DNA from 2 places in the Mesorhizobium sp. RCAM 06353 genome. Region 1 is predicted to be linked to the other one. Evidence: predicted binding sites of a transcription regulator. Region 1 holds the regulator's gene; the other holds the start of a gene.
The links. Region 1 encodes PhoB, which activates phosphate uptake and scavenging genes when phosphate is short. Its sites were predicted from a motif close to TGTCATNNANCTGTCAT; they were not measured.
Positions count from the first base shown of each region.

Region 2: a site for PhoB is predicted at 2,813-2,829, ahead of olsB (l-ornithine N(alpha)-acyltransferase). Genes of this name have one in related genera too.

Region 1 covers NZ_CM185031.1:1,947,830-1,953,213, reverse strand. The annotation lists gene AC56QX_RS09195 (ROK family protein) at 1-1,043, shown strand, start outside; gene phoB (phosphate regulon transcriptional regulator PhoB) at 1,056-1,745, opposite strand; gene phoU (phosphate signaling complex protein PhoU) at 1,765-2,472, opposite strand; gene pstB (phosphate ABC transporter ATP-binding protein PstB) at 2,498-3,301, opposite strand; gene pstA (phosphate ABC transporter permease PstA) at 3,298-4,149, opposite strand; gene pstC (phosphate ABC transporter permease subunit PstC) at 4,153-5,136, opposite strand; gene pstS (phosphate ABC transporter substrate-binding protein PstS) at 5,204-5,384, opposite strand, start outside.
Region 2 covers NZ_CM185031.1:2,325,790-2,331,173, forward strand. The annotation lists gene AC56QX_RS11005 (hypothetical protein) at 1-187, opposite strand, end outside; gene grpE (nucleotide exchange factor GrpE) at 424-1,056, shown strand; gene AC56QX_RS11015 (trimeric intracellular cation channel family protein) at 1,166-1,798, shown strand; gene olsB (l-ornithine N(alpha)-acyltransferase) at 1,874-2,749, opposite strand; gene AC56QX_RS11025 (ATP-binding protein) at 3,036-5,318, opposite strand.

The DNA of each region.
Region 1 (5,384 bases):
GCGGCCGGCCGCAGGTCGGCCTCGGCCTGAACCCCGAGGCCGCGGCTGTCATGACCGTGGTGCTGTCGCTGAATTTCCTCTCCGTCGCCGTCATCGACTATGCCGGCCAGGTCGTATCGGAAGAACAGCGCCGGCTGGACACGCTGACCATGTCGCGCGAAGCGCTGATCGGCGAATGCGTCGCCATCGTGCGGCGGCGCCTCGAGGATCCCGATATCGACGTGCGCAGCGTCGCCCGCATCGCGCTGGCGATCCAGGGCATCACCGACACCGCGGCCCGGGCGATGCTCTGGTCGCCGATCACGCCGCAGACCAACATCGCCTTCGCCGACATACTCGAGGCCGAGTTCGGCATCCCCGCCACCATGGAAAACGACTGCAACATGATGGCGGTGGCGCTGCGCTGGCGCGATCCCGAGCGCTACCGCGACGACTTCATCGCCATCCTTCTGTCGCACGGCATCGGCATGGGCCTGGTGCTGAAGGGCGAGCTGTTCACCGGCACCCATTCCTCGGGCGGCGAGTTCGGCCACATGATCCATCGGCCCGGCGGCGCGCTCTGCCGCTGCGGACGCCGCGGCTGCGTCGAGGCCTATGCCGGCAACTACGCCATCTGGCGTAACGCCAGGCAACTCAGTGAGGACACCGAGCCGGTCGCCGATGTCAGCGACGCGCAGATGCGGGCGCTCGCCGCCACGGCACGCGAACGAGACGGACCCGAGCGCGAAGCCTACCGCAAAGCCGGCGAGGCACTGGGCTACGGCCTCGGCAGCCTGTTCGCTCTGATCGATCCCGCACCCGTCGCCATGGTCGGCGTCAGCGCCGCCGCCTTCGACCTGATCGAGCCGGCATTGCGCGAGGCCATCGCCCAGACCGCCGGCGGCCAACACTCGAAATCGATTTCCTTCGACACCGAACCGAACGAACTTCCCCTCATCCGCGAAGGCTGCGCCATGCGCGCATTGACCTTCGTCGACCAGGAGATTTTCGCGCCAGGCGTGCAGGCGAAATCAGGCCTTGCCGCAAAGAAAAACGTAGCCTGAATCAGGTCGCGCTCAATCCTCGCGGATCGCGTAGCCCGCCCCACGAATGGTGCGGATAACGTCCGGCATGCGGCCATTGTTGACCGCCTTGCGCAGCCGGCCGACATGCACGTCCACCGTGCGCTCGTCGATATAGATCGTCTCGCCCCAGACATTGTCGAGCAGCTGGCTGCGCGAGAACACGCGGCCGGGATGGCGCATCATGAATTCAAGCAGGCGGAACTCGGTCGGGCCGAGCCGGATCTCGCTCTTCTTGCGATAGACCCGGTGCGATTCACGGTCGAGCACGATATCGCCGACCTTGAGCACGCTTGACAGAACTTCCGGCTTGGCGCGGCGCAGCAGCGCCTTGACGCGAGCCATGAATTCCGGCGTCGAGAACGGCTTGACCAGATAGTCGTCGGCGCCGGTCGAGAGCCCACGTACGCGGTCGCTTTCTTCGCCCCGCGCGGTCAGCATGATGATCGGCAGCCGCTCGGTCTCGGGCCGCATCCGCAGGCGCCGACAGAGTTCGATGCCGGACACCGCCGGCACCATCCAGTCGAGCACCAGAAGGTCGGGCACGTTCTCCTGCAGGCGGATTTCAGCCTCGTCGCCGCGCGGCACCACCTCCACCTGGTAGCCTTCGGATTCAAGATTGTAACGGAGCAGCACCCCCAGCGGCTCCTCATCCTCCACCACCATAATGCGTGGCGCGATCATTGATTGGTCACCTCTTGCGTCAGGCCGCGGGCGCCGACATCGCCGTCTCATCCTGCTTGGGACGATTGGCGGGCAACTGCGTGCCGGTCAGGACATAGTAGGCGTTTTCGGCGATGTTGGTCACGTGGTCGCCGATGCGTTCGAGATTCTTGGCGCAGAACAACAGATGCGTGCACGCCGTGATGTTGCGCGGATCTTCCATCATGTAAGTCAGCAGTTCGCGGAAGACGGAGGTGTATTTGACGTCGATGCGTTCGTCGTCGGCGCGCAGCTTCGCCAGTGCCGCGGCATCGCGCGCCGCATACTCTTCGATCACGCCCTGCACCTGGATCAGCACCAGCTGCGCCATGGCGTCGATGGAGTGCGACAGGTCGCGCGGCGTGGCGCTGAGACCGACGGTGCCGACGCGCTTGGCGATGTTCTTGGCAAGGTCGCCAATGCGCTCGAGGTCGCCGGCCATGCGGATCGAGCCGACGACATGGCGCAGATCATCGGCCATCGGCTGGCGCTTGGCGATCAGCGTGATGGCGCGGTCGTCGAGTTCGCGCTGGCGCGCGTCCATGATGGCATCGTCGGAGACCACACGCTGTGCCAGCGCGTTGTCGGAATTCAGCAGCGCCTTGGTGGCGCCGCCGACCATCGAGCCGGCGAGGTCGCCCATGTCGCTGATCAGCCTGCTGATCTGTCCGAGATCCTCATCGAAGGCTGCGACTGTGTGTTCGGCCATGATCCTGGTCCTCGTATGCGTGCGATCAGCCGAAGCGGCCGGTGATGTAGTCTTGCGTGCGCTTCTCGCGAGGCGACGTGAATATCTTCTCGGTTTTGTCGAACTCGACCAGTTCGCCCAGATACATGAAGGCGGTCTGCTTCGAGACGCGCGCCGCCTGCTGCATATTGTGGGTGACGATGACGATCGTGTAGTCGGCCTGCAGCTCGTCGATCAGCTCCTCGATCTTGGCGGTCGACAGCGGATCGAGCGCCGAGGCCGGCTCGTCGAGCAGGATGACTTCCGGCTTCACCGCCACCGTGCGGGCGATGCACAGCCGCTGCTGCTGGCCGCCTGACAGGCTGAGGCCGCTGGCATTGAGCTTGTCCTTGACCTCGTTCCACAGGGCTGCGCGCTTCAGCGCCTGCTCGACGCGGCCGTCCATCTCGGCCTTGCTGATCTTCTCATAGAGCCTGACGCCGAAGGCGATATTCTCATAGATCGACATCGGGAACGGCGTCGGCTTCTGGAACACCATGCCGATCTTGGTGCGCAGCAGGTTGAGATCCTGCGAACGGTCGAGAACGTTCTTGCCGTCGAGCAGCACCTGGCCCTCGGCGGTCTGCTTGGGATAGAGTTCATAGATGCGGTTGAAGACGCGCAGCAGCGTCGACTTTCCGCACCCCGACGGTCCGATGAAGGCGGTGACGCTGCGCTCGGGCAGCGACAGCGTGATATCCTTCAGCGCCTTCGACTGGCCATAATAGAAGTTGAGGTTCTTGACCTCGATCTTTACCTTGGCGGCTGCCTCGGCGGCGATCGTCATGTCTGGAGACAACATCTGGCTCATTTGTCCTCTCTGCGTCCGGTCAAGCTGCGCGCAAAGATGCTGAGCGCGAGAACCGTCAATGTGATGATGAGTGCACCAGTCCAGGCCAGTTGCTGCCATTCCTCGTAAGGGCTGAGAGCGAACTGGAAGATGGTCACAGGCAGGCTGGCCATTGGCGCGTTGAGATTGCTCGACCAGAACTGGTTGTTCAACGCCGTGAAAAGAAGGGGTGCCGTCTCGCCGGAGATGCGGGCGATGGCCAGCAATATGCCGGTGACAATGCCCGACAGCGCGGCGCGGTAGGCGACTGACTTGATGACCACCCAGCGCGGCGCGCCGATCGCGGTGCCGGCTTCGCGCAAGGCGTTGGGCACCAGGTTGAGCATGTCCTCGGTGGTGCGCACGACGACCGGGATGACCAGGATGGCAAGCGCGACGGCGCCGGCGATCGCCGAGAAATGCCCCATCGGCCGCACCATCAGCTCATAGACGAACAGGCCGATGATGATCGACGGCGCCGACAGAAGGATGTCGTTGATGAAGCGCACCACGGTGGTGAGTTTCGAGAAGCGGCCATATTCGGCCATGTATGTGCCGGCCAGAACACCGATCGGTGTGCCGACGATGATGCCGATGATGGTCATCACGATGCTGCCGTAGATGGCGTTGAGCAGACCGCCGGCATCTCCGGGCGGCGGCGTCATTTCCGTGAAGACCGCAAGATTGACACCGGAAAGGCCCTTGTAGAGCAGGGCGCCGAGGATGAGCGCCAGCCAGACAAGGCCGATTCCGGCGGCGACGACGCACAGCGTCATCATCACCCCATTCTTGCGCTTGCGGCTCTGGTGAAGCGACGTGGCTGTCGACATCGGTCAGGCTCCGGTGCGGGCGTCGATGCGCATCAGCATGTAGCGTGCGATGGCAAGGATCAGGAAAGTGATGACGAACAGGATCAGGCCGAGCGCCACCAGCGAAGAGGTGTAGAGATCGCCGACCGCTTCGGTGAATTCGTTGGCGATGGTGGCCGAGATCGTCGTTGCCGGCGCGAACAGCGAGGTCGAGATGCGGTGCGCGTTGCCGATGACGAAGGTCACCGCCATGGTTTCGCCGAGCGCGCGGCCGAGGCCGAGCATGACGCCGCCCATGATGCCGATGCGGGTGTAGGGAATGACGACGCGGCGGGTCACTTCCCAGGTGGTGCAACCAATGCCGTAGGCCGATTCCTTAAGCACCGGAGGCACCGTGTCGAAGACGTCCTTGGTGATCGAGGTGATGAAGGGCAGCACCATGATGGCAAGGATCATCGACGAGGTCAGCAGGCCGATACCATAGGGCGGGCCGGCAAACAGGCTGTTGAGGCCGGGAATGCCATGGAACACGCTGATGATGAAGGGCTGCACGGTCGTCTGCAGGAACGGTGCCAGGACGAACAGGCCCCAGATGCCGTAGATGATCGAAGGGATGCCGGCCAGCAGTTCCACCGCCATGCCGATCGGGCGCCGCAGCGGGCGCGGGCAAAGCTCGGTGAGGAAGATGGCGATGCCGATGCCGAGCGGCACGGCTATCAGGATGGCGATGGCCGAGGTGATGATGGTGCCGTAGATCGGCGCCAGAGCACCGAATTTCTCCGTCACCGGGTTCCAGCTTTCGCTGGTCAGGAAGGAAAAGCCGAAGGTGGAGAGGGCTTGCCAGGAGCCGGCAAACAGCGAGATCGCAACGCCGCCGAGCAGAACCAGCACCAGGATCGCGGCAGCGCGGGTCATTCCATGGAAGATCGAGTCGGTCAGCGCGAACCGTCGGACGGTGGCATCGCGCGAACTTCTAACGGCTGGCAAGGCTTCCTGGACAGCGCTCATGTCAAGCTCGGCTCTTTTGAATGGAAGGAAAAGGAGCGCCGCGAGCGCGGCGCTCCTTCAAGGGATGTTACTCGCCGACGTAGACGGGCTTGCCGTCGGCCTGGATGTCGGTCTTCCACGAAGCCTTGATCAGGTCGACGACGCTGTCGGGGATCGAGACATAGTCGAGCGCCTTGGCGGTTTCCTTGCCGTCCTTGTAGGCCCAGGCAAAGAACTTCAGGGCCTCGCCGGTGGCGGCGGCATCATCC
Region 2 (5,384 bases), 380 kb from region 1:
TGCCAAGGCTGTTGCTCTCCGCCCGATCGAGATGGTCAAGCAACTCCCTGAAGCGATTGGGAATGTCGGCTTCGGCACGGAAAGCCGGCAAGGTGCGCAGAAAGCGCGTCATCGCCTCGGCGCCGAACTGGCGCCTGACTTCGGTGGCGAGCTTTTCTCCTTTTTCAGCCTTGTCGCGGGTCATCATTTCAAAATCCTTTGTCGGTTCCGAAACTCCTCCAGTAAGGGAATGGTTCCCGCACCACGCTTCTGTGGCAAGCCAAGGCGGCAAGTACGGTAAAATTTGAATTAAAATCGAAGGAGTGTCATAGGTCCGTTCAGGCCCTCCGAAGGTCCTCCCGGTGGCTTACCCCTTGATTTTTGGCCGCCAAACCTCGATATCGGGCACAAAATCCATACCATTCGAAATGACGGGAAACGGCGATGAGCGACCAGGCAAAAGACGAACGCGCGCCCAGTGAAGTCGAGGCGGCCGAGGCCAATGCCGAGCGCACGGAAGGCAGCATCGACGGCGACTACGAAGCGCTTGTGCGACTGCTGAAGGAAAATGAAGAGCTAAAGGACCGCGCGCTGCGCGTCGCAGCCGAGATGGAGAACCTGCGCCGCCGCACCGCGCGCGACGTGCACGATGCCCGCACCTATGCGGTTGCGAATTTCGCTCGCGACATGCTGTCGGTGTCGGACAATCTGCGCCGGGCGCTGGACGCTATACCCGCCGAGGCCAAGGCGTCGGGCGACGCCGGCTTCAAGGCGCTGATCGAAGGCGTCGACTTGACCGAGCGCGCCATGCTGTCGGCGCTGGAACGGCACGGGGTCAAGAAACTTACTCCCGAAGGCGAGAAGTTCGATCCCAATTTCCACCAGGCGATGTTCGAAGTGCCCAATCCCGATGTCCCGGCCAACACGGTGGTTCAGGTCGTGCAGCCGGGCTATTCGATCGGCGAGCGGGTGCTGCGCCCGGCGATGGTTGGCGTCGCCAAGGGCGGCCCGAAGTTCACCGCCGAGGCGCCGGTCGAGCCGGGGCCGGTGAATGACGAGGCGGAGAGGGATGCGTAGTTAGGGATTAGGCAGCAGGGCAGTAGGAGGAGAGGGGGCGTCCCAACTCTCCCGCTTCGTGTTAAACATACTGCCTTACTGCCCTATTCCCTTACTGCCCTGGCCTTCCATGCATCCCATCGCCCTTCTCGATTATGCCGGCGTCGCCGTTTTTGCGGCGACCGGGGCGTTGGCTGCGTCGCGCAAGCAGCTCGACATTATCGGGTTCCTGTTCCTGGCCAGCGTCACCGGCATTGGCGGCGGCACGTTTCGCGACCTTATCCTCAATGTGCCGGTCTTCTGGGTGGGAAACCGCGACTATGTGCTGATCTGCGCTGTCGTGGCGGTTCTGGTCTTCTTCACCGCGCACCGCGTCGAATCCCGCTACAAGCTGCTGCTGTGGCTCGACGCCATCGGGCTCGCCGCCTTTTCAGTGATGGGCGCGGCGAAGGGGCTGGCAATCACCGGTTCGCCGGTGGTTTCGATCATCACCGGCATGCTGACCGCGACCTTCGGCGGCATATTGCGCGATCTGCTGGCCGGCGAGCCATCGGTGCTGCTGAGGCCGGAGATCTATGTGACGGCCGCTCTGGCGGGCGCCGCGATCTTCACGCTGGGTGACGTCGCCGGATTGCCGCAGATCGTCTCGGGGTTGGCCGGCTTCGTCGTGGCGCTCGCCGTGCGCGGCGGCGCGCTGCGTTTCGGCTGGTCGTTTCCGTCCTACAAGAGCCGGCCGGGACGAAGGCCGGAGGATATTCCGTGAAGAAAGTGAGTAGCGAATAGGGATGACAGTCCGCAGAATTGCGGCACAGCACTCGCTATTCGCTATTCGCTGGCGTCAGGCGGCGAAACGCTGCGCTTCCCCGCCATAGTAGTTGACGTAGCGGGCGCCGATCTCCTTGACCGGCATCACCACGAAGACGTCGACGGTCGAGAATTCGCGGTCGATGACGCAGCCGTCGCCAATGCGGGCGCCGACCCTCAGATAGCCCTTGACCAGAGGCGGCATCGCCGCGATCGCCGCCTTGGCGTTGACCGCCTCGATCGGCATCAGATCCATGGAGCAGTACCGATCGGAAACCGCGCGCACGTCCCAGGCGGAATTGGTACGGCAGTGATGGGCAAGATAGGTGAGTGCCTCCGCGTGAGCGGCCGGCACGGTGCCGTGGAAAGAGGCGCAGCCGGTCATCACGCCGATTTCGTAGTGGTTGATATAGGCCCAGATGCCTTGCCACAGCGCCTCGATGGTGCGCTTCGAGCGGTATTGCGGCAAAACGCAGGAGCGGCCGAGTTCGAGAAAACGCTGGCCGGGGTGACGGGCGATGAGCTTGGTCAGCTCGAACTCGCCTTCGGAATAGAAACCGCCGGCGGTGGCCGCGATTTCTTGCCGCAGCAGGCGATAGGTACCGACGATACGGCGATGTTCGGGGCCGGAAAGCGTCGTATCCAGCACCAGAAGATGATCGCAGAGCGGATCGAACCGATCGGCGTCGCGACGGTCCTGCGCCTGGAACAGGTCCTTCCTGGCGCCAAGCTCGTCGTAAAATACGCGGTAGCGCACTTCCTGCGCGGCCGCGATCTCGGCCTCGTTGCGGGCGAGCCGCACTTCGAGATTGCCGATACGGCCGAGTGCTGCGCCTTTTATGATGGAATCGACGTTACCTCCGGCAAGCAAGGCGCTGCTGGCGTTTGGCCGAGTGTCACATTCCGGCATAACTGTATGCACGAGTGATTCTCCTTCGAGCCATCCCTCTTGGCACGGGGATACGGTGTAGGTGCAACAGGATTGTGACAGTACCGTGATACGGCGTCGCGGGCAATACTTCGTCGGCTGGCGAAAACGGTCAACCGGCTACGTTAGGTGCGGAAATCTGAAGCGCGTCGCGTTTGCACGAACCCAGGCAACGCGCGCCAGGTCCTTGTTTTCATGCATGTCGTCGTCGCAAAGGCGGAGTCACTTTCACTTGAAATGCACTAGCCGCGCGCCGGAAAAAAGCTGCTCAGGCCGCGACCTGGCCCTCGACGGCGCTGACAAGCGCATCGGGGTCGAGCGGCTTGGTGACGAAGCCGCTGGCGCCGTGGGCGAGCACCGTATGGCGGGTTTTTTCCTGGCTGTCGGCCGACAGCACCATGATCGGCACGGGCGCCGCCGATGTTTCCTCTTCATGGCGGCGGATCGCGGCAATGGCGTCCAACCCGTCCATGACCGGCATATGCAGGTCCATCAGCACCACGTCGAAGCGGTGCTTGTGCCCGGCGCTGGTGACGGCCTCGACGGCGGCCTTGCCATTGCCAACCACCTTGACGCGGTGCCCGGCCTTCAACAGCGTGGCGCGAGCCAGCATGGCATTGATGTCGTTGTCTTCGGCGATCAGCACGGACAGGCCCTGCTGCCGGTCGCTTGAGGCGCGAAGTGTCGGAGTGCGGCGCTTTTCCGGCTGCGGCTGGGCAAGGGCCGGCGCATGGCTGGTTAAAAGGACACGCAAAAGTGTCCCCCCACGCACCGGTCGGGCCAGGAAGGTCGCGTAGCCGCTGGCACGGAACTCGCCAAGCATGCCGCGGTCGGTCGGCGCGATCAGCGTGATGGCTTCGCAATCGGAAAAGCCGCTTTGTCGCAACCGCTTGAGCAGCCTCCCGTCACTCTCTTCCATGGCCGCGTCGACCAGCAGCGCGTCGCAGCCCTCGGCCAGGGGGGCGGCCTGCGCCACGGTGGTGGCGATACCGGCTGTGCCGCCATTGGCACGGATGGTGCGGGCGATGGCGTCGGCCTCGACGGCGTTCCTGGACAGGATCACCGCGCGTCTGCCCGCAAGCACGTTCTGCCGGCCCTGCGGCGCCTCCGTGGCCTCCGTGGCCGGGATTTCGAAGACGAATTCCGACCCTTGGCCAAGCCGGCTGGAGACCGAAATCGTGCCGCCCATGGCAGCCACTAGGCGCCTGGAGATGGCAAGTCCCAGCCCCGCCCCGCCATGCGCGCGCGTCGAGGTGCCGTCGGCCTGCTCGAACTCTTCGAAAATCCGCTCCATGTCCTCGTCGCGCAGGCCGGGACCGGTGTCGGTGATGGTGAAGCAGATGCGGTCGCTGCTCTCGGTGCGGGCGCGCGCGATGCTGACCAGCACGCCGCCGCTGTCGGTGAACTTGATGGCGTTGCCGATGAGGTTGAGCAGCACCTGCCTGACCCGGCCCGGATCGGCGGTGATCAGTTGCGGTACATCCGGTTCGACGTGGCAGCCGAGGCCGATATCCTTGGCGAAGGCGCGCGCGGCCAGCAATTCGATGATGTTGTCGGCAATCTCGCGCACCGACATCGGCTGCGGCTCCGGATCGAAGCGGCCGGCCTCGATCTTGGAATAGTCGAGCAGGTCCTCGATCAGGGCGAGCAGGGCGCTGGCCGAGGTCGAGACGGCGCCGACATAGGTTTGCTGTTCCGGCGACAGGCTGGTGTCGGCCAAGAGCCTGGCCATGCCCATGATGCCGTTCATCGGCGTGCGGATTTCATGGCTGACGGTGGCGAGGAAGCGCGACTTGGCCTGGCTTGCGTACTCGGCCCGCTCGCGCGCGGTGATCAGGGAGGATTCAGCGCGCTTGCGGGCCGTGATATCGCGGGCGATAGCGCGATGCGAAACCGCGCCGCTATCCTTGTCGCGCACCGACAGTTCGATCCAGGAGAACCAGCGCGGGCCGCTCGGCGTGCGGATGGCGACGTCGGTGGAACTCAGGCACTCATGGTCGGAAAAGGCGGCGTCGGGCACGATGCCGACCTCGATGCCAAGTTCGGCAAGGGTCTTGCCGGCAAGGTCGCGCTGATCGGTTTCGACCAGATCGGCGAACACCTTGTTGGCATAGACGATGTAGCCGTCGCGGTCGCGGTGGATGACGAGATCACCAAGCGCGTCGATGAGGCCGCGAAAGCGCTCCTCGCTTTCCTGCATTTCCCACATGCGGTCGGCGAGCGTCTCGATCTCGGCGCGGCTGCGGGCGGTGGTCTCGTCCAGCAGCACCACGGTGCGGTGGACGCTGCGTCTGGCATGCAGATGCATTCCGAGGCCGGCGAGGCCGGTTGCCAGCAATGCGAGGCTGATGAAGATCGGCGCCCCGGTCAGATGCGCGAGGCCCGCCAGTACGATGATGGCAACGAAGGTCAGCAGCGGCAGGCTTTCCCGCCTAGCCAATCGCTGCTCGGGCACCAGCGGCGGCGCGGCGATAAACCGCCGCGCCGATGCAGCAAACGCATCGACCTCGTCGCCTTTGTCCACCTGCTGGCTGTCGGATTCCGCGATCATGCGAAATCCTTGCCAGACAGAGATTATGGAAAATTGCGGCGGATCGTTCGAATTTTAGCGGATAGG